3 regions of the Ruegeria sp. AM4 genome follow, and region 3 is predicted to be linked to each of the others. Evidence: riboswitches for the same ligand, from Rfam matches in the RefSeq annotation. Region 3 holds a riboswitch; each other region holds the start of a gene.
What was found. Region 3 has a riboswitch for cobalamin ahead of ACR0JA_RS11625 (DUF4198 domain-containing protein). Riboswitches for the same ligand answer to the same signal wherever they lie in the genome.
Positions count from the first base shown of each region.

Region 1 (9,948 bases), on a different contig from region 3:
GCCGTCCTAAACCGCCCTGTCCACCTGCGACAGAGGTACCACGCTTTCCAAAGCACGCAACATCACTTCGGGGCCAGCATTCTCTTGCACGGCACCCTCGGACAGCGCACGACGCCAGCCGCGCGCGCCAGGACGCCCTGCGAACAAACCCAGCATATGCCGGGTGATCTGATGCAACCGCCCACCTTTGGCAAGGTGACGTTCGATATAGGGCACCATCTGGTACACGACATCGACGGGGTCGACACTGCCTCCCGCACCAAATATCTGCCGGTCCGCATCGGCCAGAACCTCGGCAGGCTGATGATAGGCGGCACGCCCGATCATAACCCCGTCCAACCCTGCCTCAAGATGCGCGCGCGCCTGCGCGAGCGTGGTTATGCCCCCGTTGATCGAGATATGAAGATCGGGGAATTCGGCCTTCATCCGGTGAACAAGGTCATAGTCCAACGGTGGGATATCCCGGTTTTCCTTGGGGCTGAGCCCTTGCAGCCACGCCTTGCGCGCGTGGATGGTGACCCGCGCGCACCCAGCCGCCTGGATTTTGCCCAGAAAGTCAGGCAGCACCTTGGCAGGGTCCTGATCGTCCACGCCGATCCGGCATTTGACAGTCACCTCGACGTCCACCGCCTCGCGCATCGCTCTGACGCAATCGGCGACGCGCTCTGGCTCTTTCATCAAAACGGCCCCAAACGTACCCGACTGAACCCGATCAGAAGGGCACCCGCAGTTCAGGTTGATCTCATCATACCCCGCCTCGGCCCCCAGTCGGGCAGCCCGCGCCAATTCCTGCGGATCAGATCCCCCCAATTGCAATGCCACGGGATGTTCCTGCGGGTTGTAGTCCAGCAAATGCACCGCTCCGCCCCGCACCAGCGCAGGCGCTGTCACCATCTCGGTGTACAGCAAACTCTGCGCACTGAGCAGGCGATGAAAGAAGCGACAATGGCGGTCGGTCCAGTCCATCATCGGCGCCACCGAAAGGCGTGAAGCGGTTTTCACGTTATTTTTCAAAATATTAACCTCGCCCCCAAATTTCCACATGGCACGACGTTCCGGGGTATCCGATCGTATTGCCAGGACATTTGGCGGTTTTCGATTCTGAGTTGCTACCGTGTAGCACAACTGAACCAACAGAACACCGCCCCGTCTGCGGGCCTAATCATCCATGTGTGCCTCGGTATCTGGCTGAGCCAGAGTAATCGGCAGCCAAGCCCGACCGCTCATTACTGAAGAAAGCCGCAATCAAGGTGTCGCAGGTTTCCGTGTTCATAACGCCAAATGTGTAAGCGTAAACCAACGCCCATATTGGACGATATCGAAAAAACCCAATGAGCGTCCTGGCTTGACCTCTGTGCATTGCCGCTCGTTCTGGATCATTTCAAAGCCGGAAGAGACCTAGATCTTTTGCACCGCGACCTGCGCGCCTTTAATCGCCTTGAGGCGTACATCTGCCGAATTCTCACCCAAAAACTCGTGGAAAGCGCGCATGACACCGTCTTTCCACCATCCCTTACGGTGATAATCGTCCAGCATGATGACGCCGCCGACCATCATCTTGGGCAGGATCGCCTTCAGATCGGCCTTGACGCCCTCGTAGGAATGGTCGCCGTCCACATAGGCAAAACCGATACTTCCATTCTTGAACTGGTCCATCGCCGGGACCGAAAAATCGCGGATCACTGAAACCTTACCCAAGGCAATCTCATCGCGGTACTTTTCCTTGACGGATTCGTAGATGCGATCCATGTCTTTCTTGCTGCGCGCTCCGGCAAGCGAGACGCCATCGCCCGAGTCTTCCTGAACGCCCCAGGGATCGATGAGAACAAGCTTGGACGGTTGCAACCCTTCCAGCAGGATCTCGGAAAATTCGCCCTTCCAGACGCCGATCTCGATGCTCAGCTTGCCCTTTGGCATCAGTTCCAGCAACTCGCGGCGCAGGCCATCCTTGCGCTCGCGTTGCATGGCGCGCTTGCCGCGTCGCACGGGTGCGGTGACAGGGTCCGCGACCGGTTCAGCGGCCTTTTCCGGCTCGTCCAGCGGGGTTTGCAGGGCCGTAACAAAATCGGTCCAATCCGCGCGCCGCCTGAGCTTTCCGGCTTTGGTTCTGTGCCAGTTGCAGGCGCGTTCGTGAAGTTCGACAAGCTTTTCATCAGCCATCATCTTTGCACGCATCTCGTGCATGCCAGGCATATGCCCCAGGATCGAGCGATCCTCGACATTGTTGTGGTTCATCATGTTCCAATAATCCAGCCCCTGATCCTGGCTGATGTGGTTGGTGCGGCCACGATCACGTTTTACCAGAAAGCTGTCGGTGCTGCGAACGGCGTAGTGATGGATACGCGCATATTCGTGGCTGAACCCGCGCCAAGCGCGCCATTTGACCTGATCGGCGGGATACTCGTTCCCGCCCGCATCGCGCCACAGTACATTTTCATAAGGTGCCTCGGGGTTGGGCGCGTGTTGCTCGTCTATGCGCGGTCTGTGGGCGCGGAACCGGTTGAACTTGCCATTGTTGCGGAACAGCGTCTTGAAACCCTTCGCCTTCTGATGCGGATATTTGTGCTCTGGCGCTGCGTGAAAAAAGGTCTCGGGCACGGGGCGGTCTACGAACTCACGCTGCCCCCCCTGCCCGAACATGCGCCAACACATCGAGATCGCGTCGGCATCACCACTGGCGCGGACGAAACTGCGGATATCACCGCCGGGGACGCGAATGTTGATGTATTCGTCGACATCCAGGCTGAGTATCCAGTCCGAGGCCAGATAGCTAGGGTGGCGTCGGGCTTTGGAAAACGCGACCGTCTGTGGCTTTTCCTTGGGGCTGACAGGGTTGCGTTCGTGATGGGCCCAGCCCAATTCTTGCAGGCGGTCAGCGATGGCCGCGGTCCCGTCCGAGCAATCGTTGGTATAGATCAGAATGTCATCAAATCCGATTGAGCGGTTATAGGCCACCCAATCGATCATGAAAGGTCCTTCGTTCTTCATCGTTGTCACGATGAGAAAGGTCTCATCCGTCATATTACGCTCGCTTGCCTGTGCCACTTACGGACTATTGGTTATGTGTTTAAAATAGCCTTAAGTTTTTGTCCAACCCGGAAGGCAGCCCAAAGGCGCCTGGGTTGGACCACCGACAACGAAAGCGCGCCGCCCTCAGACAGCCTGCCGGTTCGCCGGAACGACCTCATAGCCTGGCTCTTCGGGTTCATCATCGGCCATCTCGGCCGGAAATCCGGGTGCGCGAATGTCCAGGCCAGTCGCCTCTTCCAGTCGCTTGATGATATTCGGCGAAAGCTCGCGGTCACCAAACCGGGCGATGCCGTCTTCAAAGATCTTGATCATCAAGGGGTTGATTTCAAGGGGAACTCCGGCCCGGTCGGCAACCTCTTGAAACAGGCCGATATCCTTTTTCACAAGATCCATCGTGAATGAGATATCGCGCGAGCCATTGAGGATAACCTGGCTTTCGGTTTCGTGAACGAACGAGGTGCCCGACGAGATCTTGATCGCTTCGTAGGTCGTGTTCAGGTCCATTCCGGCGGCCTTGGCGGTGACCAAAGCTTCGGCGCAGGTGATCAGATTGGCGGTAGCAAGATAATTTGTCATCACTTTCAGTACCGAGGCCGAGCCCAGCTCGCCCGTATGCAGGATGCGCCGCCCCATCGTGGTCAGAAACGGCAGGATGCGTTCGAATGTCTCGCGATCACAGCCTGCAAAGATCGAGATATTGCCCGTCGCGGCCCGATGACAGCCCCCCGAAACCGGGCAATCCACCGCAGCACCGCCCTGTTCGATCACCATTGCGCCCAGACGCTTGACCTCGGCCTCATCTGTGGTGGACATCTCCATCCAGATTTTGCCCGGTCCGACCTCGGGCAGCATCTCCTGCATCACCGCATCCGAGGCAGCGGGCGAAGGCAGGCAGGTAATGACCGCGTCGCAGTCACGCATCAGTTGCGCTGGGCTTTCGGCCGCTTTGGCCCCTTTGGCCACAAACTCGGCGACCAGATCCGCGTTCAGATCATGAACCGTCAGATCGATCCCGTTGCGCAGCAGCGAGCCCGAAAGCTTTCCGCCAACATTTCCAAGGCCAATGAACCCTACTTTCATAGTCCGATACTCCGCATTCGAATTTCTCGACCATGGCAGCACGATGTACCAACGCAAATCATGCCGCCGAACGACGCTGGCAGGTCGTTTTTCATCACCCTGTGCAATCCGTGAGCGCGACACGCTTGACAACGCGCCCGCTGGTGCCGCATGTCCGATCCGTTGGTGTCTGCAGCAGCAGATGAAAAGGGAATGCGTCAGCGGTTCTTCCGTCAAACGCAGCCGCCCCCGCGACCGTGACCGGAGAAGGTGCCCAATGCCACTGGCCTTATGGCCGGGAAGGCGGGACACCTGCCAGAGTGACCCTCTGACATCCGCAAGCCGGGAGACCTGCCAACACCCGAAGTTGAAACCGGACGGGGTGTTCCGGTGTCGGGTCCATGTCGCAATACGTGGCCCGCATGAAACCCCGTCCCCCACGAAGAGGATTTGGGGGGATGAGAGACATGACCGAGACCGCTCCGGTCGAACTGTTGGTTTGCACCACCTGCCGTCGCGGGCTGCCCGTTGAAGATGACGCACAGCGCCCCGGTACATTGCTGCATCAAGCGCTAGAACAGGCTGGCCTGCCCGAGGGCATCACCCTGAAAGCTGTCGAGTGCCTGTCGAATTGTGACGAGGGGTGTTCGATCGTGCTGCGTGGTGGCCCGGATCGCTGGACCTTTGTCTATGAACATCTGAACGAAACCGATCATGTTGATGTGATCGTTGACGGCGCGACCAAATACCTTGCGACCGAAGACGGTCTGGTCAAATGGCGCGAACGCCCCGAACATTTCCGCAAAAACTGTGCGGCCCGCATTCCCCCTAATGGAGCCCTGAAATGAGCAATCTCGAAAAACTCCCCGTGACTGTGATCACCGGCTTTCTTGGCGCGGGAAAAACCACGCTGGTCAAGCATCTGTTGCAGAATCCGCAGGGCAAGCGTCTGGCTGTGGTCGTCAACGAATTTGGCGATGTGGGCGTGGATGGCGACATCCTGAAATCCTGCGCCATCCCGGATTGCCCGGCGGAAAACATCATGGAACTGGCCAATGGCTGCATCTGCTGCACCGTTGCCGATGATTTCATCCCCACGATCGAGGCGCTGATGGCGCTCGAGCCGCGCCCCGATCACATCCTGATCGAAACTTCGGGGCTGGCCCTGCCCAAGCCGCTGCTGAAAGCCTTCGATTGGCCGGATATCCGCTCGAAAATCACCGTTGATGGCGTGATCGCTTTGGCTGACGCCGAGGCGGTCGCCGCCGGACGCTTTGCCCCGAATGTGGCGGCGGTGGATGCTCAGCGTCTGGCTGACGACTCGATCGACCATGAAACGCCTCTGTCCGAGGTGTTCGAGGATCAGATTTCCTGCGCCGACATTATCCTGCTGACAAAGCCCGATCTGGCCGGCCCGGAAGGCGTCACCAAAGCCAAAGCGATCATCGCAGCCGAAGCGCCCCGTCCGTTGCCCGTGGTCGAAGTGGCTGAAGGTGCCGTGGATGTCCGCGTTGTTCTGGGTTTGGAAGCGGCCGCAGAGGATGATATGGCGGCACGCCCCAGCCATCACGACGGTCACCACGATCACGAGCATGACGACTTCGAAAGCATCATCGTCGAACTGCCCGAACAGTCTGATCCGGCGGCTCTGGTTGCCAATATCGAACGTCTGGCCAAGGAACTGAACATATTGCGCGTCAAAGGCTATGCCGCCGTTCAGGGCAAACCGATGCGCCTGCTGGTGCAGGCCGTTGGTGCCCGCGTTCGTCACCAATATGACCGCCTGTGGGAGCCGGGCGAAGACCGCCGCTCGCGTCTGGTTGTCATTGCAGAGCATGACGACATCAAGGAAGCCGAAATCCGCGGTATCCTCGTGGGTGTTCCAGAGGCCGCCGAGTAAGCCATGCACGTCGTCTTCCGCGAAAGCCACGGGCTCGAGGAAACCGAGACCCCAACCGATCTGGGCCAGAGCCCAGCGGATTTGGTGGTGCTGTCCTTCTCCGACAGTGACCTCGGCGCTTTCGCGGCGGGCTGGCATCGCGGAGGTGGTCCCGAGGGACGGATGCCGACGCTGCGGCTGGCCAACCTGACGGCGCTGAAACACCCGCTATCTGTCGATACCTATGTCGAACAGACCTTGGAGGGGGCCAAAGGCATTCTGATCCGTCTGATCGGGGGCGTGCCCTATTGGGCCTATGGCTTGCAGCAGGTTCTGGCCTTGGCGCAGGCAAAAGGCATTGCTCTGGCCGTTCTGCCCGCCGATGGGCGTGAGGATACACGGCTGGACGACTATTCCACGCTGCCCGTCTCTACCCTGCGACGTCTGGCGCATCTGTGCGACACCGGAGGAGAAGTCGCGGCACAGGCCGCCCTGGCGCAGATGGCCTTGGCTGCGGGGTTGTACGCCGGGCCGGTGATGGGTGCGAAAACCATACCCGACTGCGGCGCATGGTGCCCGGATCGCGGTGTCATCCCGGCGGACAAGGCGTTCTCGGGCGACGCAAGGCGCATCCTTGTGACCTTCTATCGGGCCTATTTGACCTCCGCCGATACCGCCCCGGTCGCGGCCCTGATCCGCAGCTTACGCGCGCGCGGGCTCGAAGCGATTGGCTTGTTCGCACCATCCCTCAAAGCGCCAGCAGCCGCAGACTGGCTGCGTGAACAGGTGGTTGCGATGAACCCGTCGGCAATCATCAATGCGACCTCGTTCTCGGGAAAGGGCGCGTCGGGCACCTCGCCTCTGGACGCTGCCAATGTGCCAGTGTTTCAGGTCGCGCTGGCCACGTCGCGCCGCAAGGCATGGGCCGAGGCGGAACGTGGCCTGTCGCCTGCCGACCTCGCCATGCATGTGGTGCTGCCGGAGGTCGACGGTCGCATTTCGGCAGGCATTGCATCGTTCAAAGAACCGGGCAAACGCGATCCGCATCTGGAATATTCCCGCTTTGCCCACCGCGCCGAACCCGAGCGGATCGAGGCGATCATTGATCGCGTGACCGGCTGGCTGAATTTGCAAAACAAGCCCAAGGCGGATCAGGTGCCCGCTCTGGTGCTGTCCACCTATCCCGGCAAGGATTGGCAGATGGCCCACGCGGTGGGTCTGGATGCGTTGGCGTCGGCCGAGGCAATGCTGGCCGATCTTCAATGCGAAGGCTATGAAACCGCGCCTGCCGAACCGATTGCTGAAACGCTTTTGGACGCGCGGATTTCATGGTCTCTACACGACTATCTTGAAGCATTGGCCAACCTACCCAAGCAATTGCGCGCAGACTTGCAGACCGTTTGGGGTGAGCCTTCGAACGATCCTTCTTTCTCCGATGACGCCTTCCATTTTACCGCCCTGCGCCGCGGCAAGGCGCTGATCGCGCTGCAGCCCGAACGTGGCACGCCCGAGCTGCGTGATGACGACTATCACGACCTGTCCCGCACACCGCGCCACAGCTATGTGGCCTTCTACCTGTGGCTGCGCGAAAGCCTGCGCGCGGATGCGCTGATCCACATCGGCGCGCATGGTACGCTGGAATGGCTGCCCGGCAAATCGGTCGCTCTGTCCGCCGAGTGCTGGCCCGAGGCGCTGATCCGCGATCTGCCGGTGATCTACCCCTTCATCGTCAACGACCCCGGCGAGGCCGCGCAGGCCAAACGCCGGATCGGAGCTGTCACGCTGGGCCATATCCCTCCGGCATTGAAGGAAAGCGGCACACCCGACCGCATGGTACGGCTGGAATCGCTGCTGGATGAGTTTTCGAACGCCGATGGCCTGGACCCCAAACGCCGCGACCGTTTGCAAGCAGATATTAGGGACGAGGCGCAGGCCATTGGTCTGGAACGTGATCTTGGGCTCGATCAGGCCACCTGCACCGCCGAGGCAATCACTCGCATCGACCGCTTTGTCTGTGACATCAAGGAAAGCCAGTTTGGCGACGGCCTGCACATCTATGGCCGGGTTCCTGAGGTCACGGGCAATTTCGACCCCGCGCCCTCGGCCCATGCAGAACGCGAGGGCCTGATGGGCGCACTGACCGGAAAACGGATCGAGGCTGGACCCTCCGGCTCCCCCTATCGCGGCCGTTCGGACGTGCTGCCGACAGGTCGGAACCTCTACACCACTGACCCGCGCTCGGTCCCGACCCGTGCAGCCTATGCTCAGGGCGTGAAACTGGCCGAGGAATTGGTGCGACGGCATTTGCAAGAGGAAGGCGACTATCCCAAGGGACTGATCGTCGATCTTTGGGGGTCGGCCACAATGCGGACGGCGGGCGAAGAATTCGCCATGGCGCTGCACTTGCTGGGTGTGAGACCGGTCTGGGACAAAGGGTCCGAGCGGGTGTCGGGCATCGAGGTGCTGCCGATCACCGACCTTAGCCGCCCACGTCTGGACGTGACTTTGCGCGTCTCCGGCCTGTTTCGTGACGTGTTCCCGACGCTTTCGGCCCTGTTCGGACAAGCGGTGCGCGCGCTCTGTGGACGTGACGAAGCACCGGATTGGAACCCCTTTGCAGGACGAGGGCCTGCCGCGCGGGTCTTTGGCCCAGCACCTGGCAGCTATGGTCTGAACATGACCCACCTGTCCGAGACCTATACCGACGAGGCGCGCGCGCAGGCAGGCGAGGCTTGGCTGGACGCAAGTTCATTTGCGCTGGAAGGCGAGCACATCACGCAGGACGTCGATGGCATCACGCAGCGCGTCGCCAACGCGGACAGTTTCGTGCATCTTCAGGATCTGACCGAAACCGATCTGCTGCTGGCCAATGATTATGCCACGCACGAGGCCGGTTTTGCCGCCGCAAAGAAGGTCACCGGAGGTACGGCGCAGCTGTATCATCTGGACAATACCAACCCGGACACCCCGCGCGCGCGCACCCTGCCCGAAGAAATCAGCCGCGTGGTTCATGCCCGCGCCGCCAATCCTGCGTGGATTTCGGGCATGCAGCGTCACGGGTTCCGTGGCGCTGCCGAAATCGCGGCAACGCTGGACCATATGGCATCCTTTGCGCATCTGTCGGGCACTGTTGCACCACACCTGTTTGATCTCTACCACGACGCCACGCTGGGTGATGAAGAGGTTGACTCCTTCCTGGAAACAGCCAATCCGCAGGCGCACCAGGCCATGCAGGATCGGTTCCGCGCGCTGCTGGAGGCTGGGTTGTGGGAGACCCGCCGCAATTCGATCCGCGCGGATCTGGAGGGGTTGGGATGAGCGCCCCTGTCGTCCAAGGCTGGTGCCCCGGCGCTCATCGTCCGATGATGTCGGGCGACGGGCTGGTGGTGCGGGTCCGCCCCCGGCTGGCACGGCTGGATGCGGAACAGATATTGGGTCTGTGCGACTTGGCCGATCGTTTTGGCAATGACACGATCGATCTGACGAACCGCGCCAACCTGCAACTCCGGGGCGTTCACGAGGGTGATCATCAGGCGCTTCTTGCGGAGCTTGCCGCCCTGAACCTGTTGGATGCGGAACCGGGCATCGAAATGCGCCGCAATATTCTGGTCACACCGCTTTATCAGACGGGGGATCTGACGTCGCGGCTGGCGCAGGAATTGATCGACCGGCTGGCTGAACTGCCGAGCCTTCCCGCCAAATTCGGCTTTGCAATCGACACCGGGCCCAAGCGCCTGTTGACCTCCGACTCGGCGGATATTCGACTGGAAATGGGTCCCGATGGCCTGATCCTGCGCGCCGATGGGGCCGCGACCGGACGCTGCGTGTCCGAGGCCGCAGCCATCAACCAAACAATTGCGCTGGCCCATTGGTTTGCCGAGACGCACACGCCCGAGACACGCCGCATGTCCCGCGTGGTCGCGGGCTTGCCGGCGGATTGGCAGGGTTCTGCACCGGGTCCAAACGGTGCAGCGCTTCGC
Region 1 is NZ_JBQFXD010000001.1:60,193-70,140, reverse strand. It holds gene dusA (tRNA dihydrouridine(20/20a) synthase DusA) at 7-1,044, opposite strand; gene ACR0JA_RS00325 (glycosyltransferase family 2 protein) at 1,399-3,021, opposite strand; gene ACR0JA_RS00320 (NAD(P)-dependent oxidoreductase) at 3,154-4,149, opposite strand; cobalamin riboswitch at 4,257-4,462, shown strand; gene ACR0JA_RS00315 (DUF1636 family protein) at 4,557-4,937, shown strand; gene cobW (cobalamin biosynthesis protein CobW) at 4,934-5,989, shown strand; gene cobN (cobaltochelatase subunit CobN) at 5,993-9,286, shown strand; gene ACR0JA_RS00300 (cobalamin biosynthesis protein CobG) at 9,283-9,948, shown strand, end outside.
Region 1: it holds a riboswitch for cobalamin, as region 3 does, so the genes downstream of both, ACR0JA_RS00315 (DUF1636 family protein) here and ACR0JA_RS11625 (DUF4198 domain-containing protein) in region 3, are expected to answer to the same signal.

Region 2 (9,948 bases), on a different contig from region 3:
GGCGCTTTTCCTCGCCGCTTGCGGCAGGGTTGAACTTGAGCTTCAGCTTGTGCAGCGGATTGTTCTGGGCCGCGTCGATCTCTTCCTGCGTCAGCTGGTTGTTGGCGATCGGGTCGAACCCTTTGACGCCTGCAGCAACGTCGCCATCAGCAATACCCTGCACCTCAAGCTCGTGCATGCCTACGAAATCCGCGATCTGCTTGAAGCTGATCGTGGTATTGTCCACCAGCCATACGGCTGTTGCCTTGGCCATAAGTGGTTTTGCCATCAGCCCGTCTCCTTTGAATACATCTGTCCCGTCGCCGGAATTCGGCGGCCCCGTGGTCTTGGGGCAGGTTTCCGTTGTCGGGGAACTTGGGGCCTATATAGTCGCGTCAGATAAAGAAGGGAAGAGGCGAATGCGCCAAGGTCTGTTAGGGCTGATCGTATGGGTTCTGAGCGCCGTGGCTGCGCCGGCCGATGGCGAAAAGGCGGGCGAGTTTGACTATTACGTCCTGTCGCTCAGCTGGTCCCCCAACTGGTGCGCCCGCGAGGGCGATGCGCGCGGATCAGACCAATGCGATGCGCGCCATGATCACGGCTGGATCTTGCACGGGCTCTGGCCGCAATACCATCGGGGCTGGCCCGCCTATTGCCGGACTTCGGAAAGGCCACCCTCGCGCCGAATGACGCGGGAAATGGAAGACATTCAGGGCAGTTCTGGGCTGGCGTGGCATCAGTGGAAAAAACACGGCACATGCTCAGGCCTTTCTGCGCCTGATTATTTCACCCTTTCGCGGCGGGCTTATGATCTGGTCGAGCGTCCGCCGGTCTTCCGCAAGCTGGATACATCGGTCAAACTGCCCGCGTCGGTCGTCGAAGAGGCGTTCCTGAAATCTAACCCCACGCTCGACCGCGACATGATCACGATCACCTGCAAACAGGGTTACATCGAAGAGGTCCGCCTGTGTCTGTCCCGCGATCTTGAACCGGTTCCCTGTGGCCGCGACGTGATCAAGGACTGCATGGCTACGGACGCTTTGTTCGATCCGATTCGTTAAAGCTTCTTGTTCTGGCAATCCCGCGCATAGTCCAGCGCCTTGGCCGTACCTTTCAGATCAATCGCCATGACGGTTTGACCTTCGGGGTTGTAGACGGTCATGGTCTTGTTCTGCGCAATCGCGTTGACGAAGTTGCGGTCGGTAAAGAATACCGTTGCCCCCGGAACGCGGTCCTGCTTGAACCCGATGGCGGTGGCGTCAAAGCTTTTGCCGTCAAGCTCGAACCGGATCGGGTAGCTCTGCCCCGGCTCAATATTGCCCCAGGCCTTGTTGTAAACGGTGAAATACCCACGATTGTCCAGCGCGTCGTAACCCAGCCGCACAACCGAGAGATCCTGATACACGGTCTGGATCAGGCACCCGTTCCCGAGTGCAGGGTCCATCATGATGTTCCAGCCCTCGACAAAACCCTTGTCGACCAGTTCTTGCGAGTGCGCGGCGGTTGCAGTGAAGGCGGCGAAGGTGAGGGCGAGAAGGCGGGTCATGATCTCTCGTCAAAAAAGGTTTGGTTTTTCAAAACTTTAAATGACGAACAAAGAAGATCAAAGAGGTTATTGCGGTCGATAAGCGATGTTTCCCTTTGACTTTGATGCGTCGGGTGTGCGTTGGTGGAATAGAGCTTAAATGAATATTTTCAGAGGCTTAAACCACTTGATTCTGAGTTCTGCTGTCTTTCGAATCCTTATTTTCAATACTATTGGTACGCTTTACTTTTCTGTCGTAACAATCGTTCAGGCAAAAAATGTGCCCCCCGAAGAACCCAGGGATTTCCGATTTGATCCCTACGCCTATTGCGCGACCCACGGATGCCGAAAAGGCCCATCAATCTTCGATCCGCCAATTCAGAATCAAGAGTGGCAACCCTTTGAAAGCACAGATCCAGTAGTTTGGGGCGCGGACGCGTGCCTCCGGTATTTCCTGACCAAAGATGAGAGCGTGTGGAATGGCGGCACGACAGAAGACAAAGTCGGCGACAAACATGGGATCTATGTAGTCTTAGGCGACTTATTGGCGCGGATTCACATCTTTGATTGGCCACCCATAGATGCCGCCAAACCCTATGCGAATTTTGGGGTTTTTCGGTGCGAAAATACGCGATGGCCTGAACACAAGCTGGACGCTGAGCGCAGCACAGAACTAAAAAAGTGGGCAGAGTTCAGACTGTCCAGTGCGAATGGTTGGGGCGGAAGTATCGAAAGCTTCGCCGGGTACTTGAAAGGATCATTTAGGAATGATGCCCTCGGTCTAACGGTTCATTTCGAGAACTACAGTGGCGCGCGCGTCCGGTTTGAAGCGGACTATTGGGGGCCACCGGTGCTGATTGACGAAACCGATGGGCTTTATTGACGTGCTAAAGCCCGCATACTCAAAGTTCCTTGCGCGCCCTGAGCGCTGCCGTAATAGTCCCGTCATCCAGATAATCCAACTCTCCCCCGATCGGCACGCCTTGCGCCAATGAGGTCAGACGGACCTGACCCTCCAGCTGATCGGCTATGTAATGCGCGGTGGTCTGGCCATCGACGGTGGCGTTGAGCGCGAGGATGATCTCGGTGATCCCTTCGGCCACAACCCGATCTTTCAATCGGGGAATGCGCAGGTCGTCCGGGCCTATGCCGTCCAGCGCCGAAAGCGTGCCGCCCAACACGTGATAGCGGCCTTTGAACACGCCTGCGCGCTCCATGGCCCAGAGGTCGGCGACGTCTTCGACCACGCACAGCTCGCCTGTCGCGCGGTCCTCGCTTTCGCAGATGTCGCAGATGTCGGTGGTACCCACATTGCCGCAGTTCAGGCACTCACGGGCGGTGACGGCGACCTGCTGCATGGCGTCCGACAGCGGCGTCAGCAGCAGGGCGCGTTTGCGGATCAGGTGCAGGACCGCGCGGCGGGCCGAGCGGGGGCCGAGGCCCGGCAGCTTGGCCATCAGGTCGATCAGGTTGTCGATGTCGCTGTTCGAGCTCACGGCCTGTCCTGTCTGGCGCCGGAGGGAGCCTCCGGCGGGAGTATTTTCAAAAAGATGAAGATCAGAACGGCAGCTTGATGTCTGCTGGCAGGCCCATGCTTTCGGTCAGCTTGGCCATCTCGGCCTGAGAGCGTTCGGCGGCTTTGGTCTGCGCGTCCTTGATCGCGGCGAGGATCAGATCTTCGACCACTTCTTTGTCGTCGCCATTGAAGATCGACGGATCGATGTCGAGACCTTTCAATTCGCCTTTGGCGGTGGCCGTCGCCTTGACCAGCCCGGCGCCGGATTCGCCGACGACCATGATGGTGTTCAGCTCTTCCTGCATGTCGGTCATCTTGGTCTGCAAATCCTGGGCGGATTTCATCATCTTGGCCATGTCGCCCAGACCGCCGAGTCCTTTGAGCATCGGTATTCTCCTGTAAATCTGTTTGCAGCCTAAATACGGATGGCATTCGTCGGGCACAAGGGGAGAGGCTGCTCCCGCCTGTCGCCAAGGTCTTTGGTGGGTCTTTCCTCTCGTTGGACCCGGCCCGCGCAGGCTGTGTCTGCGCGGGCCGGGCCCAAAGCTGCTCAGGGGTATCGGCGCAAGCCGATGGCCCGTGGCAGGTGCGGGAGGGCTTCAGGTGTCAGAGCGGAGACTTAATCCTCCTCGAACGGGTCCCATTCGTCTTCGACTTCGGGCAGAGCTTCGGTTTCGACCTGTGCCGCGCGTTGTTCGGGGGTTTCGATCTTGGTGATCCGCGCCTTTGGAAACTGGGCCAAAACGGCCTGTACCAAAGGGTGTTCTTCGGCTTCAGTGCGCAGGGCAAGCTCGGCCGCGTCGCGGAGTTCCGCGATGGTCGGGTCCTGGCCTTCCGAGACAATCGACACGGCCCAGCGGTTCCCGGTCCAGCGTTGCAGGGCCGATCCGAGACGGGGGGCCAGGTCGGTCGGTGCTTGCTCGGCCGGGGTGAACTCGATCCGGCCGGGTTGGTACGAGACCAGACGGACGCCGTTCTCGACCTCGACCAGCAGTTTGACGTCCCGGTTCGACCGGATCAGTTCGACCACGTGCTCGAAGGTCGGATAGCGCGCCAGAGCGGTCTGTACGTCCTGCGCCAAAGCGGCTGAAGGCGCGCCTGCGGCTCCGCGTGGTGCGGCTGTCAGAGTCGGTTGGGCGGTTGCCTGTGGCGCAATATTACCCTGCGAGGCGGCCGGTAGACCGCGACCCGGCCCACCATTTGGCGGTGGCGGGGTATCCTGCAATCTTTTTACCAGTTCTTCGGGGCTGGGCAGGTCCGCCACATGGGTCAGGCGGATCACGGCCATCTCGGCTGCCATCATGGCGTTGGGCGCGGCGGAAACCTCTTCCAGAGCTTTGAGCAGCATTTGCCACATGCGGGTCAGCACCCGCATTGGCAGGGCCTCGGCCATCTGTTGCCCACGCGCACGCTCGTCGGGCGACACCGTTGGATCCTCGGCGGCATCCGGGGTGATCTTGACGACCGAGACCCAGTGGGTGATTTCGGCCAGATCGCGTAGAACCGCCAGCGGATCGGCGCCTTCGGCATATTGCGCGCTCAGTTCGGTCAGCGCGCCCGCCGCATCGCCGCGCAGGATCATGTCCATCAGGTCCAGCACCCGACCCCTGTCGGCCAGCCCCAACATGGCGCGGACCTGATTGGCACTGGTTTCGCCAGCGCCATGCGATATCGCCTGATCCAGCAGCGAGGTCGCGTCGCGGGCCGAGCCCTCGGCGGCGCGGGTTATCAGCGCAAGCGCGTCTTCGGCGATCTGGGCACCTTCTGCCGAGGCGATCTTGCTGAGCAGGCCGATCATGTCCTCGGGCTCGATCCGGCGCAGGTCGAACCGCTGGCAGCGCGAAAGGACCGTGACCGGTACCTTGCGAATTTCAGTCGTGGCAAAGATGAACTTCACATGCGCAGGGGGTTCTTCCAGCGTCTTGAGCAGCGCGTTGAAGGCGCTGGTCGAGAGCATGTGAACCTCATCGATGATGTAGATCTTGTAGCGCGCGCTGGCAGCGCGGTAGCGGACGCTGTCGATGATTTCGCGAATGTCGTTCACTCCGGTGCGGCTGGCGGCGTCCATCTCGATCACGTCGACATGACGGCCTTCCATGATCGCAGTGCAATGTTCGCACTGGCCACAGGGCTCGGTCGTTGGGCCGCCATTGCCGTCCGGTCCGATGCAGTTCATGCCCTTGGCGATGATCCGCGCAGTTGTGGTCTTACCGGTTCCCCGGATGCCGGTCATGATGAAGGCCTGCGCGATCCGGTCCGCCTCGAACGCGTTCTTCAGGGTGCGCACCATGGCGTTCTGACCCACCAGATCGGCAAAGGTTTCCGGGCGATATTTGCGGGCGAGAACCTGATAGGCGGGGCTGGGTGTGTCGGTCATGTCTGCTCGGTTGGATTCGTTCAAACCGCAGCGTAGAGGCCCCCGCCGCCCGCGTCCACAGCGGGTCGCCAGGATTTTTGTTTTGGAAACGCGACCGGCGCAGGTAAAATCTCCGATTCATAGGCCAGGGGTAAGACTTTCTGATCTACGTTTCGGGGGGAACGCAAAGATGTCTCAGATGGTGATCCATGCATTGCAGGTGGGCGGCGGCTCGCTTGCGCTAAGTTCAATGCCAGGGCGGGGAGGGGACTATCTCGGCGATCTGGAGATGGTCGCCGGATGGCAGCCGGGTCTGGTGATTTCCATGACCACCGAGGTCGAGATGATCAAGGATGGCGCGCGCGACTTTGGGCGCGACGTGCAAAGCCGCGCCAGCCGCTGGGCGCATCTGCCGATCGAGGATTTTGGCGCGCCATCGGCGGAAATCCGCGAACGCTGGAAACGGGTCAGCGCCTCGGCCCGTCAGGCATTGGCAGGCGGGGGTCGTGTACTCGTTCATTGCCGCGGTGGCTGCGGGCGGTCAGGCATGATCGTGCTGCGCCTAATGGTGGAATGCGGCGAGAACCCGGATACCGCCCTGACGCGCCTGCGCGCCTTGCGGCCCTGCGCGGTCGAGACGGATGACCAGTTGCATTGGGCCATCGCGCCAGCTGTTGCGCTTGCTGCCTCATAACCTCAGATTCTGACCTGCGATTCTGTCGTTGCCTGAGCCTTTGGTGCGGTTGCCAGAGCCTGTAGCATCGCGCAAGGCGGATTTGGAATCGCGCCCGACGGCAATGTCGTGAATTCGGTGCCAAACATCAGGTCAGCATAGTCATCCAAACGGTCGATATCGGCTGCTTCGCCGGTTCCGCAAAAGATGCGGACTTCGTCTGCTTGCGCACGAAACCGTGCTGTGCACCCGTCGGGGCAATGGCCCAGTTCGATGCTGCCGTCTATTTCCAGATCTCGCGCAGTTGCCTGCCCCGCGGTCGAGATCGACTGCACCAGCGCACGTGCCACACGCGCCAGCGCCGGGCAGGTCTTGCCGGTGCGTTGACAGACGGTTGCCGTAAATTGGTGCGTTTCGGTCTTCCAGATCATGATGTGCCCTCCGCACATGTGGGCTGAGGGGTATCGATCAGGAGAAACCGCAACCGGCGGTCTGACCCTGCCCGGACACCCCGCCCGAGTTTCGGTTTCAGTTTTGATGGCAGGTCTCCTGACTTGCGGGTCGTCGCTTTGCCGCCCTTCCCAGCCTTGCGGCCAGTGGTATCTCGGCATTGCTTTCCGCTTACAGTTGCGGGGGCAGTCGCGGATTTGGCGTGTTCCGGACAATCCGGAGTGGGCCGCACCGTGTTCCCTTTTCATCCCGGCCTCGGTTGAGGACGCGGAAACCATCGCCCAATCGCTAGCGGGCCAGCCCGGTGCGAGTCAAGCGGATTGAAAGATGCCCGAGGAAAATTGCGCAGGCGGACGTTTGGTCAACTTGGCAAAGTGTTGACTCGGCGTATCAGACCATGTGGACTGCAAAGTGAACTACTTAGTTCAGAAACAATGCAAGGAGCTTCGGAGGCGGCGATGCTGGACACCCGGACTGCAGTTCTGACGGAAGATTTTCATTTCGCATCCGGCCCGGCGAAACTGTCGGCGCGGTTGTACAGCCCTGCGTCAGAACCCGAGACGGTCGTTGTCCTGAACAGCGCCACGGGGGTACCCAGAGACTATTATCGCCATTTCGCGCGCTGGCTGGCGGCAGAACAGGGCATGGCGTGCCTGACCTATGACTATCGCGATTTCGGGCTCTCGTCGCAGGGGGCGCTGGCGGATTCGAAGACGACAATGGCCGACTGGGCCCTGGTTGACATGCCTGCCGCGCGCGCCGAGATGCGGCGGCGCTTTCCCGACGCGCAACACTGGACAATCGGGCATTCGGTGGGGGCCATGCTGGGGCCGGTTCAACCGGACGCGGACCGGATCGATCGCATGATTTGTGTCTGTTCCGGGCTGGTGACCCTGTCGGATCACCCTTGGCCTTATCGCTCGCTGGCGTGGTTGTTCTGGCACGCCCACGCGCCATTGGCGACTCGCGGGCTGGGCTATTTGCCGGGCAAGCTGACCGGGTTCGGAACGGACTTACCGGCTCCGGTCTATTGGCAATGGCGGAGCTGGTGTACCGCGCCAAAGAACTATGTACCGGAGATCGGGCATAGGCTGCCCGTAGCCAACTGGCCCGATGCCGGTCGGCAGGTTGACCTGTTCACTTTCGACGATGACCAGATGGTGCCGCCTCAGGCGGTCTGGCGGCTTGCGGACCTCTACGGTCCCGAGGCGCGTCGGCATCTGTTGTCGGCAAAGGATTTTGGCCTGTCCGAGATCGGTCATATCGGGGTTTTTACGCGCAAGAACGCAGCGCTCTGGCCAAATTTGATTGCCAGATAAGTAGGGGCACCTTGATGGTGCCCCCGGGTGTCAGACACCCTTGCGGGACTTCTTGTCCTGCATAACCGATCGCACCATCTTGCCAAACGCCTTGTCGCGGGCGCGGGATTGGGCAAGGGTTTCTGAGTTGCGCTGATCCTCGCGTCGCAGTTTGCGCCACCGGTCCAACCGGTCTTCGTCGAGCGCGCTTGCAGCGATCGCCTCCTGCACAGCGCAACCGGGTTCCGAGACGTGCTGGCAGTCCGAGAACCGGCAATTCTGCGCCAGTTCCGTGATATCCGAAAACACCTCGTCAACGCCGTCTTGCGCATCCAGCAAACGCAGCGCGCGCATACCTGGGGTGTCGATCAGCCAGCCGCCGTTGCGCAGCCTTCGCAGGGCCCGCGCGGTTGTGGTGTGCCGCCCGCGTGCGTCATCCTCGCGGATGGAAGCGGTGGCGTCGCTGTGTCCGGTCATGCCATTTGCCAGTGTCGTTTTGCCGACGCCGGATGACCCGACCAGCGCCCCAGTCTGCCCGGCAGGACACCAGGACAGCACTTGCGCGATGTCCATGGGGTCCCGCGCGTCGACTGTCAGAACCGTCAGGAACGGCCCCAGAGTTTCGGCGCGCCGGGCATAGTCTGCGGGCTCGTCGCAGGTGTCTGCCTTGGTCAGAACGATCACCGGGTAACATCCGGCCTGGTGGGCCAGTGCCAGATAGCGCTCTAGTCTGGGCAGGTTGAAATCGGCGTTGCAAGAGCTGACAATATACAGCACGTCGACATTGGCAGCGATCAGCTGCGCCTCGACCCCGGTTCCGGCGGCGCGGCGCTGCAGGCTGCTGCGGCGGTCCAGCAGGTGCTGAACGCGTTGCTGGTCGTCGACCAGAACCCAGTCACCGACGGCAAAGTCACCTGTTGACCGATTGGGTGTCAGCAGAGGCGCTTCGCCCTCCGGCGACACGCCTGTCAGACGGTCCCGGTGAACGCCGGTGATGCGATAGGGTGCGCAAGTGGGATCGACCGCGTGTTGCGCGGCAAAGTGAGAGGACCATCCAAGATCCGAAAGTGAAAAATCCATTGATCTGCCTGTTCTCAGGTACAGCAATCCTGACGAATGGCGCATGCACATCCGTCGGAAACGTGTTCAGGCCGCGATCGGTGATCGAAAAGTCAGAACCGAGCGGCCCGAAGGGTCTTTGCTACAATCATAAAAGCCCTCCTGTGGCTGAAAGGTTCAAGTGAGAGGTTGGACATCGACCCAAGCGGGGCTCGTTGTGGCTGCTTCCTTCCGGACCTGACCAGGTTGGCGAGGCGCTCGCCCGCGCCAACCTCTCGACTGCCGATATAGGTGCCTGGCGGTAAAATGGCAACCCGTCACAGCGTCAGTTGAATGCGCAAAAATCCGTCCGAATCCAGGCCCAGATCGCTTGTGGCGAATTCCGCCAGCTCGGCGCTGTGCGCGCGCGCGTTCGGGCCGGTCCTCAGAATCGTCTTCGCGCCACCCAGTGACGAAAATGTAAACGGCCGTGGTGCGGATTCGAGCGGGTCAGGCCGCGCCGAGTTCTTTATGTAGTCGATCAGTGCGTTCTGAACGGGCAGCGAAGGGATCGGGATAACTTGTGCCCGACCAGCAATCGGAAAGTTGCCGCCGCCATTGGCGCGGTAGTTGTTTGTTGCCACGACAAACTTCTGATCCGGGTCGATGGGCAAGCCATTTATCGATGCCATGCGGATACGGCGATGCGCCGGGTCGTTCAATTGGCCTTCGGCATCGAACCGGGCGGGGTGTGACAGATCGATCTCGCAGGCCAACCCATAGAGTAAATCCAGATTGTGACCCGCGCGGTCCGGATCGTGCAACTCTTGTGGCGCGTCGGGGAAGAGCTGGTTGAAGACGCCCGCAGACATTTCAAGCCAGTCGAGAACCTGCGCGCCACTGACACAGAGGCCACGCAGTTCATTCGGAAAGACCTGAAGGTCAGCCACATGGCGGATCGAGATTTCGCCGGCAGGAACGTCGGTGTAGTGAGCTGGCCCGGCCCGCCCACCGAACTTTGCGGGGGCGACGGCGGATAGCACTGGCAAGTCCGCGAGCTGACTGTCCCGCAGGTAAGGGCGCAGCGCGGCCGCCTGCGCCGCCGCCAAAAGA
Region 2 is NZ_JBQFXD010000006.1:228,315-238,262, reverse strand. It holds gene ACR0JA_RS14075 (DUF1013 domain-containing protein) at 1-268, opposite strand, end outside; gene ACR0JA_RS14070 (ribonuclease T2 family protein) at 399-1,040, shown strand; gene ACR0JA_RS14065 (hypothetical protein) at 1,037-1,525, opposite strand; gene ACR0JA_RS14060 (hypothetical protein) at 1,665-2,387, shown strand; gene recR (recombination mediator RecR) at 2,407-3,000, opposite strand; gene ACR0JA_RS14050 (YbaB/EbfC family nucleoid-associated protein) at 3,062-3,406, opposite strand; gene ACR0JA_RS14045 (DNA polymerase III subunit gamma/tau) at 3,640-5,397, opposite strand; gene ACR0JA_RS14040 (protein-tyrosine phosphatase family protein) at 5,567-6,070, shown strand; gene ACR0JA_RS14035 (hypothetical protein) at 6,073-6,480, opposite strand; cobalamin riboswitch at 6,572-6,793, opposite strand; gene ACR0JA_RS14030 (alpha/beta hydrolase family protein) at 6,958-7,818, shown strand; gene rsgA (ribosome small subunit-dependent GTPase A) at 7,849-8,877, opposite strand; RNA gene ffs (signal recognition particle sRNA small type) at 9,036-9,134, opposite strand; gene ACR0JA_RS14015 (bifunctional 2',3'-cyclic-nucleotide 2'-phosphodiesterase/3'-nucleotidase) at 9,174-9,948, opposite strand, start outside.
Region 2: it holds a riboswitch for cobalamin, as region 3 does, so the genes downstream of both, ACR0JA_RS14035 (hypothetical protein) here and ACR0JA_RS11625 (DUF4198 domain-containing protein) in region 3, are expected to answer to the same signal.

Region 3 (9,948 bases):
GGCTGCACATTTGCACCTCGCCTTCGAGAACCAGCATCGCACTCTGGCTGCCGGACGGCACCCAGATATCGAATGTTGTTCCCCGCACCGCCATCGTGGCTGTTGGCGTTTTGATGGAATAGGCCCGCTTTTTGCTGTTGCCGGAAATAAATCGAAAGCTTCCACCCAAAGCCTGTACCGCAAAGCTTTTGGCCTTGCGATTTCCGCGCAGCATCGACACATCCAGCACCATCTTGGCGTTTGGACCGACGGCAATCTTGGTCTGGTCAACAAAGATCAACTGCACCACACCCGACCGGTTCGTGGTAATCATGTCGCCCGATGCCACATCCATTCCCTTGCGCAGGGTCATGGTCTTTCCCGCACGAACCACTTCGGCGCCAGGCTTGACGCTTAGCACTTTCCCGATTGCGGCTGATACCGACGCCGGTAGCGTCACAATGAATAATGCGAATACAAAAACTTTTACCCAGGCCAAAACCAAGTCCCTTCCCCCAAAGGTTCCCGTTGGGGCGACAAACGCCCCACGCCCGATTTTGCACCTCAGAATGCTTACTTTATTTGGTCATTTATGTTCTAAAATCTGAACAAATATGCACTGAAACAGATATGTTTGGCAAGTATTGGGCCCTTTCGGGTCGGCACCCGAGGCCTTATGGGGTCATGGATTCACGGCTGACCTGTCGAAATCGTTCCGAGGCTCGCCAGCATCAACGGTGTTTTGATGAACAATTGGTTGAAACCGACGGCTCAATCCGCACACGTAATCGCTGATTCAGCACAAGCCCTCATCACAAGTCCACCAGCCGACGCGGTTTTCTGTTCGAGATGGTCGGCGTTCACCCGGGATGCACCGCCGCGCGCAAATGCAATTCTCGGTGTTTCACCGTAATATCAACAAGTTCTGCAGATTTACCGAGATACAGCACCACATGGAAATTTCGTCTTGTATTCCCGCTGCTTGCAAGGATATACCCGTCGGCGGAGACGTGGCCGAGTGGTCGAAGGCGCTCCCCTGCTAAGGGAGTAGGCCCGGAAGGGTCTCGAGGGTTCGAATCCCTTCGTCTCCGCCACCCATCACTTTCACACAATATTCCCGAACGTAATCCGACCCACTCTGCCGGGAGTTTATTTGTTACCATCGCGTTTTGCGGTTCGGGACCCAATCCGTTGTCCGCGTTCAGAATTTTCCGTTGTCGTTTTTCCATTCGCTGCGCGGAGCGATGGTTTCGACTGTGTCCCAATGCTCGGCGATCAGATCATCGTGAACGCGGAACAGGTGATAGAAACCGGTATGAACCCCAGCCTTGCTGCCTTCGCACATGCACAGGACAAAATTGCCCTCAGCCAACACACGATGCAATTTGTGGTGCTGGATCAGGTGCGTACCGTCCTGGACCGCGTCCAATGCGGCGCGAAAGGCGTCCGCTCCGTCGCCCAGTTCGGGGCTGTGCTGGATCAGGTCTGCATGCACGAATGTCGCGAGCAAGTCGGTCTGACCACCAACCAGCACCTGTTCGGCAAACCGGCGCACCAGATCCCGGTTCTGCTCGGTCTTGTCCAAATCCGTGGTGTCCGCGCTGCCGTCCAACATGCCACGACCTGACGGGTTTGGGCCTTTGAGGGGTTGGATGTTGTCCCAATGTTCGACCGCCTTGCCATCCTCGAACCGAAAGACCTCGAACGCGGCGCGCAGGCTGGAAAAGTCGTATTCGTTATGCGCAAAAGCAAAGTCACCATCTTCGAACACCCTCATGAATGTGACCCGGGGATTCGTTTTGGCCAACCGCGCGAACAGATTGGCCAAGCCCTCGCTGCCTTCATGTGTCTGGGGATTGTGCTGAATGTATCTGGCTTCGTTGACTACGGTTGCGGCTTCGGGATCTCCGGTCTCGATGCCTTTCAACAGCTTTTTGAGCAGGTCTTTTTTCGATGCCATGTCATTTCATCCCGTTCTGGAGGCCTTTGCACGCGAGTCAGATTAGCACCAAACTATGCCTGTGTTCGAAAATAACCTGGGTATCATGCTGTCACTCACCGACTGAATTTTGGTTGACGGACGATACCCGAGTCTGGCATCTGCGGTCGCGTGTCCGGTTCCGGGTTTGCCCGGAGAAAAGGGAATGCGGTGCGGGTTTTGTCAGACAAACACCCAATGCCGCAACTGCCCCCGCAACTGTAGGCGGCGAGCAGGGCTGACATGCCACTGGGGTTTCCCGGGAAGGCCAGCCCAACGCTTTGACCCGCAAGTCAGGAGACCTGCCGGATGTGCACCCTCGGAAGGGGTGTGTCACTGACGCCGGGGTGTGCGTCGGGTCTGTTGCCCCGAATACGGGAGCAGGCTCGGACCGTCCTGGTGTCAAACAAGAATGCGTGCCGGGGTTGGCACGTCGGGACAAGGAAGAAGACCCCATGAAAAAGCTGCTCTGCACGGCTGCGGTTGCGCTGACTATTCCAGCGATCGCGCAAGCACATTTTCTGCTGGAGTACACCACGGACACCATGATTGATGCGCCGGGCGATGTGCCGGTCAAGCTGATCTTCTGGCACCCGTTTGAAAACGGCCACGTCATGGATCTGGAAAAGCCGCAGGAATTCTATGTGATCCACAATGGTGAAAAAACGGACCTGCTAGAGACGCTGGAGCCTGTGCGCTTCACCAGCCCTGAAAACGAAGGTGCGGCCTTCAAAGGGTCGGTGCCGGTCAAGCGGTCGGGCGACTATGTCATGGTCACGGTGCCTCAGCCTTATTATGAGGAATCCGAGGACATCTATATCCAGCAGATCACCAAAGCGTTCCTGAATCGCAATGAGCTGCCGACCGATTGGATGAATCCCGCAGGTCTGCCGACCGAGATCATCCCGCTGAACAAGCCCTACAACATCGTCGCGGGCTCGACCTTTACCGGTCAGGTACTGGCCGACGGTCAACCGGTCGCCGGGGCCGAGATCGAGATCGAGTACATGGCAGCAGAGCCGAAAATGGACAGCGCCGCACCCTCGGATCCGACCGTATCGCCAATGCCCGGCGGTGCCGTTGTCGCGATTTCGGACGCCAATGGCTATTTCTCCTTCGGGGTTCCAAAAGCCGGATACTGGGGATTTGCAGCACTTGGTTCGGGCCCCGCGACCGAGCATGAGGGCAAGGAACTGAGCCAGGATGCGGTGATCTGGATCCGCGCCTGGGATCTGGAGTAACCCCGGATGCACATCGTCGACGGTGCCCTGTCCAACCCGGTCGTGATCGGCGGTGCGGTCGCCGCCGCAGGTGGGATCGCCATCGGGCTGCGGTCGCTTGATCTGGACCGTATCCCCACAGCCGGGGTGCTTTCGGCCAGCTTTTTCGTGGCTTCACTGATTCACGTGCCGATCGGGCCGTCGTCAGTGCATCTGATCCTCAACGGTCTGGCCGGGCTTTTGCTCGGCTGGGCCGCATTTCCGGCCCTGTTCGTGGGCCTGTTGCTGCAGGCGGTGTTCTTTGGCTTTGGCGGGTTGACCGTATTGGGTATCAACACGCTCAACATCGCCTTGCCGGCGGTATTGGCCGGAATGTTGTTCCGGCCACTGATCGGGCGCGGCACACCTGTGGCCGGTGCAATTTGGGGTGGAGTTGGCGGCGCGTTTGCCATTGCCGCCACGACGATCATGGTTGGCATATCGCTGGCGTTGTCGGGGGATGCATTCCTGCCTGCGGCGAAACTCGTGTTCTTTGCCCATATCCCGGTGATGGTAATCGAGGCGGTGCTGACCGGATTTGCCGTCCTGCTGGCGCGCAAGGTCAAACCCGAGCTATTCGCCACAAGGACAATCGCATGATACGGTTTGCTCTGATCTTTGCCATCTGTTGTGCGCCTTTGCCCGCTTTCGCACATAAGGTGATCGCCGGGGTTTTTGCCTCGGGTGACGCCATCGAAGGAGAGATTGGCTTTTCCAACGGTGACATGGCAACCGATACCGAGGTGATCGTGACTGGTCCGGATGGGTCGGAACTGGGCCGCACGGTGACCGGTGCGGATGGGTTTTTCCTGTTCACGCCGACTACAGCCATAGCGCACACGTTCTTTGCCGATCTTGGCGCGGGCCATGTGGCCGAAGTTGTCATGTCGGCGCAGGACGTGGCCGGGATCATGGGCGTTGCAGTCGGCAAGGAAGGCCTCTCCGAGAGTAAAGCGGTTTCTGCCGAAACCACGGCTGGCAGCGGGTCGGTGGCATCGCTGACCGACGAAGAACGGCGGCTCATCGCAGAGGCCGTGCGAGACGAAATCCACCCGCTGCGGCGTGAGATCGCCGCCTATCGCGAACACAACGATTTGCAATCCATACTTGGCGGGATCGGGTACATCTTCGGCCTGTTCGGGGTTGGCTTCTATATAGCCGCCCGGCGAAAGCGGTCTTCCTGATGGCACACGTACTGGGGTCACAGGACAAGGCATTGGCCGGGGCTGTCGGCCCGGAACGGCAGGGAATGATTGCCCCTCTCGATCCTCGCATGCGCATCGTCATGGCCTGTGTGTTTGCGATTGTTGTCGTCGCGTTGTCTTCGCTGGTGGCGCTGACCTCAGCGTTGATGATCGCGCTGTCGCTGCTTGCGGTATCCCGCCTGCCATGGCGCTCGACGTTGAAGCGTATGGCGATGATGGACGGGTTCATCATATTCATGCTGGTGCTGTTGCCGTTTTCCGTGCCCGGCGATCCGATCTTTTCGCTTTGGGGCTTTACCGCCAGTTGGCAGGGCGTTTGGCAGGCCGTCGAAATTGCCCTTACCGCAAATGCGGTGATCCTGGCGCTGATGGTGCTGGTCGGCACGATGGAACCGGTCGCGTTGGGCCATGCGCTGCATCGTTTGCGCTGCCCCGAGACGCTGGTGCATCTGCTGATGTTCACGATCCGCTATATCGATGTGCTGCACGAAGAATACCAACGTCTGCGGGCCGCGATGAAAGTGCGTGGTTTTCGGCCCGGTACGAACTGGCACACTTATCGCAGCTTTGGCTATCTGGTGGGTATGATGCTTGTACGGGCCATCGAGCGGTCCGAACGCATCCTTGGCGCGATGAAGTGTCGGGGTTTTTCGGGTCAGATGCTGCTGCTTCAAGACTATTCGCTGACTCGTCGGGACATTGCCTTCGGCCTCGGGCTCGGCGCGCTGTGTCTTGCATTGATCATTGTGGATTTCGCATGACGCTCATCGCGCTGGACAGCATCTGCTTTGCCTATCCCGGACAGGACCCCGTTCTGAATGGGGCCTGCCTGACGCTAGACGCCGGGCAGCGCCTGTCGCTCACCGGTCCGAACGGGTCCGGCAAATCCACGCTGTTGCGCATTGCGCTCGGGCTACAGCGCCCGTCTTCGGGCACCGTTTCCGTGTTTGGCACCCCCCGCCGCGTAGAGGCGGATTTCCACGAGGTGCGCCGCCACGTCGGCCTTGTGTTTCAGGATCCCGACGATCAATTGTTTTGCCCCACCGTGGCCGAAGACATCGCCTTTGGGCCGCTGAACCTGGGCAAGACAAAGGACGAGGCGATCGCCATCGTGGATCAGGTTCTACGCGATCTGGATTTGACGCATCTCAGGAACCGGACAACGCACAAGCTGTCGGGTGGGGAAAAGCGCCTGATCACGCTGGCAACGGTTCTTGCGATGAACCCCCAAGCGCTGTTGTTGGATGAGCCGACCAACGCCTTGGACACCAAGAACGAGGCGCGGCTACTTGAAATCCTGCAATCCCTGCCGCAGGCGATCCTGCTGGTCAGCCATGCGCCTGCGTTCCGCCGGGCGCTGGCCCCGGACAGGTTGGACTTGCAGGATGGCAAGCTTATTTCGATGTAACTGCGCCGCCGGTAACACCCCCCGTAAGATGCCGATGTCAATCGCGGTCGCTTGTCATGGAAAACCTTATCAGGTAAGGCAACTGTAACGTTATAAGATCACAAGGTGGTTCTCATGTCCAAGAAGCTTGTATCCCTTTCAGTCTCTGCCGCGTTACTGGGTGGCACCGCATTGGCGGATGCACCAAACGTTGCGGTGGACATTGCTCCGGTTCATTCTCTGGTCGCTCGGGTGATGGGTGATGTTGGCGAACCGCATCTCATCGTGCAGCCCGGGGCGTCACCGCATGGATACACCATGCGTCCCTCAAATGCGGATGCGTTGCAAAATGCCGATGTCGTGTTTTGGGTCGGAGAAGACCTGACGCCATGGCTTGAAGGAGCAATTGATACGCTGGGAAAAAACGCATCGGTCACAGCGCTGCTTGAAGCTGATGGAACCACATTGCTCGACTTCCGGGAAAGTGCGTTGTTCGAAGCCCACGACCACGGGGACGATGACCACGACGATCATGGTGATGAGGACCATACCGATCATGATGATCATGATCACGACGACCATGGGGATGACGATCACGCGGATCATGATGACCACGGTGATGAAGATCATGCGGACCACGACGACCACGATCACGATGAACATGGCGACGAAGACCACGCGGATCATGATGATGAAAAGCATGCAGATCACGACGATCACGGACATGATGACCACGATGATCATGATGACCACGCCGGGCACGATGACCATAACCATGGCGACCATGATCCGCATGCTTGGCTTTCACCGGCGAATGCAGGCACTTGGTTGAATGTGATCGCCTCTCAGCTTTCTGCAGCGGATCCCGACAATGCAGGCGCCTACTTTGCAAACGCTGCGGCAGCGCGCGAAGAATTGGAATCTCTGTCCGGAGAGATCACGGCGACACTGGATCCGGTGCGCGGAGGGAACTTCATCGTGTTCCACGATGCATACCAGTATTTTGAGAACGACTTCGACTTTCCGGCAGCCGGAGCGATTTCCCTAAGTGATGCGACAGCCCCCAGCCCCGCGCGGATTGCCGAGATCCAGGGACGCATTCGCGAGGAAGGCATAAACTGTGTTCTGGCTGAGCCTCAGTTCAATCCAGGCCTTGTGGCAACTGTTCTCGAAGGCACCGAGGCGACCACGGGAGTGATCGATCCCCTGGGCGCCGAGCTTGAACCGGGGGCGGACCTCTATCCGCAATTGATCCGCAACATGGCGAATACGCTGGCAGAATGCCTGTAGACCAAACATTGGACACACCGGCCGCCCAACGCGAAGCGACCGGTGTGTATCGTCGCGGGCACTCGGTCGGGCATTTGTTGCGCTGATCAATTCTGACCCCGCCTGAACCGATCTGGACAGCCCAGTCAATTTACCTTACTTATGTAATGTTATTACATTATAAGACTTGCAATGTTCATGTCTCATGCCTCGAATTCCCGGCTTGACCCGTCGGAGGACCCGCGCATCCCTGTGACGCTGCTCACCGGGTTCCTGGGCGCTGGGAAGACAACGCTGCTCAATCAGGTGCTTTCCGATCCCTCGTCGGGGCCGGTCACCGTCATCGTGAACGAGTTTGGCGAGGCCGGGCTGGACCATGATCTGATCGAGTCAGTGGATGGTGACGTCATGCTGATGTCTTCGGGCTGCCTGTGCTGCTCGATCCGGGGCGACCTGTCGGACACCTTCGTCAAATTGCTTGCACGCCGCGACGAAGGGCTGCTGACGTTTGACCGCGTGGTGATCGAAACCACCGGATTGGCCGATCCCGGGCCGATCCTACAGACGCTGCTGGTGGATCCGTACCTGGCCCGCAACACACGCATGGATGGTATCGTCACGGTTGTTGATGCCGTGAACGGACCTGCCACTTTGGATGCCCAGTTTGAAGCGGTATCGCAGGTCGCGATGGCCGATCTGATCTTGCTGAGCAAGACAGACCTTGTTCCGCGCGCCGCGACGCAGACCATTGCCAACCGGTTGCGCGGGCTGAATCCGACCGCTGACATCATTGGCAAGCTGGGTTCCGATTTTGCCGCAAACCGGATGTGGAACCTGACGGGCATGCGGGATAATGCCGGGCAACAGGATGCCCTATCGTGGACAACGCCCAAACCAGCTGATGACCCTTTCAGCAATCTGTCAGGCGTACTGCCGGGCAAAGCCGCAAACCCCGCAACAACCTCTGAGTTTCGCCGTCACGACACCGACATAACGTCGATTTCGATCGTGCTGGAAGACGCATTGGGTGATGCAGTGTTCGACAAGTGGTTTGACACACTGATTGCCTACAAAGGCCGCGATATTCTGCGCGTAAAAGGTATTCTGTTTCTCGAAGGGATCGATACACCTTTTTCCTTTCACGGCGTGCAGCACATCTTCGACCCGCCCGTTCCGCTGAAGAACTGGACCGGTGAAGACAGGCGCACCCGTATCGTCTTGATCGGCCGCAATCTGGACCGGTCGGAGATACAGCGCAGCCTTGATCTGTTGCGAGAAACACAACCCACCAACACCCAACATTCTACGGAGTTGCAAGGCAATGACTGATACCCGACTTCCCGTTACCGTCCTTTCCGGATTTCTCGGCGCTGGCAAAACCACATTGCTCAACCGTGTCCTGAACAACCGCGAGGGGCGTCGCGTGGCCGTCATCGTCAACGACATGTCCGAAGTCAACATCGACGCGGACCTTGTGCGCGCCGATACCGAACTGTCGCGCACGGACGAAACTCTGGTAGAAATGTCGAACGGGTGTATCTGCTGTACGCTACGTGATGACCTGCTGCAGGAGGTTCGTCGTCTGGCCGAGGATGGCCGATTTGACTATCTGCTGATCGAGTCCACCGGCATTTCCGAACCGTTACCCGTTGCTGCAACCTTCGATTTCCGCGACGATTTGGGGGAAAGCCTGTCAGATGTGTCGCGGCTGGATACCATGGTGACCGTTGTTGATGCGGTGAACTTGCTGCAGGACTATTCCAGCCACGATTTCCTCAAGGACCGGGGCGAAACACTGGGCGAAGAAGACGACCGCACGCTGGTTAACCTGCTGGTGGAACAGATCGAATTTGCGGATGTCGTGATCCTCAACAAAGTCGCAGATGCAGGGCTCGAACGAACCGACGCCGCCCGCAAGATCATCCGCAGCCTGAACGCGGATGCCCGCATCATCGAAACCAATCATTCTGACGTCGCCGCCGAAGCAATCCTCGATACAGGAATGTTTGATTTCGAGAAGGCACATGAGCATCCGATGTGGGCCAAGGAACTCTATGGTTTTGCCGATCACGTACCCGAGACCGACGAATACGGCGTCACCAGTTTTGTTTATCGCGCACGACAGCCATTTGAGCCTGAAAAAATTCTGAAAGTGCTGAACGGAGATCTGCCCGGTGTCATACGCGCAAAGGGACATTTCTGGCTGGCCACGCGACCGAACTGGGTGGCGGAATTTTCGATGGCTGGCGCGCTGTCTTCGGTCAAGCCGCTGGGTACATGGTGGGCCTCGGTTCCCAAGGATCGCTGGCCGGATCATGAAAGCGCACGGGCCTATATGCAGGCCCATTGGGCCGAGCCCTGGGGCGACCGCCGCCAAGAAATCGTCTTCATCGGCTCGGGTATCGACTGGCCGGAACTGAAAGAACGTCTGGATACGTGTCTGGTGCCTGAACACGTTGCAGCGGGCCCGGACGTGTTGCCGCTGGACCTTCCCGACCCGTTCCCAGGCTGGCGGCGCGAGGGGGAAGCGGCATGACCTTGATGCACACCGAGATCGAGAAGGCTGCAATCGGTGTTGAGAGTGCCAAAAAGCCCGGCGAATTAGCGGCAATCCGCAATCCGGGCTGCGCCGCCACGATCTGGCGCAGACAACCGCCAAACGGAGTTCAGGACTGGATCAATGCGTTGCGCCCCGATCAGCTACCAGCAACCCGCACGGTCTTGCGTGCAGGTGCGATCGGAGAAACCGTTCGACATTTGTGCGATGCCGCCGGGATGGAAGACTGCCCCGAGCGGACCTGGCTGGTAGGCGACATTGCCGGATTGTCGATGCGATTTTCCGAGATCATGCGCGCGCCTTACCTGCAGTTG
Region 3 is NZ_JBQFXD010000005.1:68,566-78,513, reverse strand. It holds gene ACR0JA_RS11640 (FecR family protein) at 1-352, opposite strand, end outside; tRNA gene ACR0JA_RS11635 (tRNA-Ser) at 984-1,073, shown strand; gene ACR0JA_RS11630 (nuclear transport factor 2 family protein) at 1,181-1,939, opposite strand; cobalamin riboswitch at 2,078-2,281, shown strand; gene ACR0JA_RS11625 (DUF4198 domain-containing protein) at 2,413-3,198, shown strand; gene cbiM (cobalt transporter CbiM) at 3,205-3,816, shown strand; gene ACR0JA_RS11615 (cobalt ABC transporter permease) at 3,813-4,400, shown strand; gene cbiQ (cobalt ECF transporter T component CbiQ) at 4,400-5,182, shown strand; gene ACR0JA_RS11605 (energy-coupling factor ABC transporter ATP-binding protein) at 5,179-5,829, shown strand; gene ACR0JA_RS11600 (zinc ABC transporter substrate-binding protein) at 5,944-7,098, shown strand; gene ACR0JA_RS11595 (CobW family GTP-binding protein) at 7,270-8,406, shown strand; gene ACR0JA_RS11590 (GTP-binding protein) at 8,399-9,613, shown strand; gene ACR0JA_RS11585 (DUF1826 domain-containing protein) at 9,610-9,948, shown strand, end outside.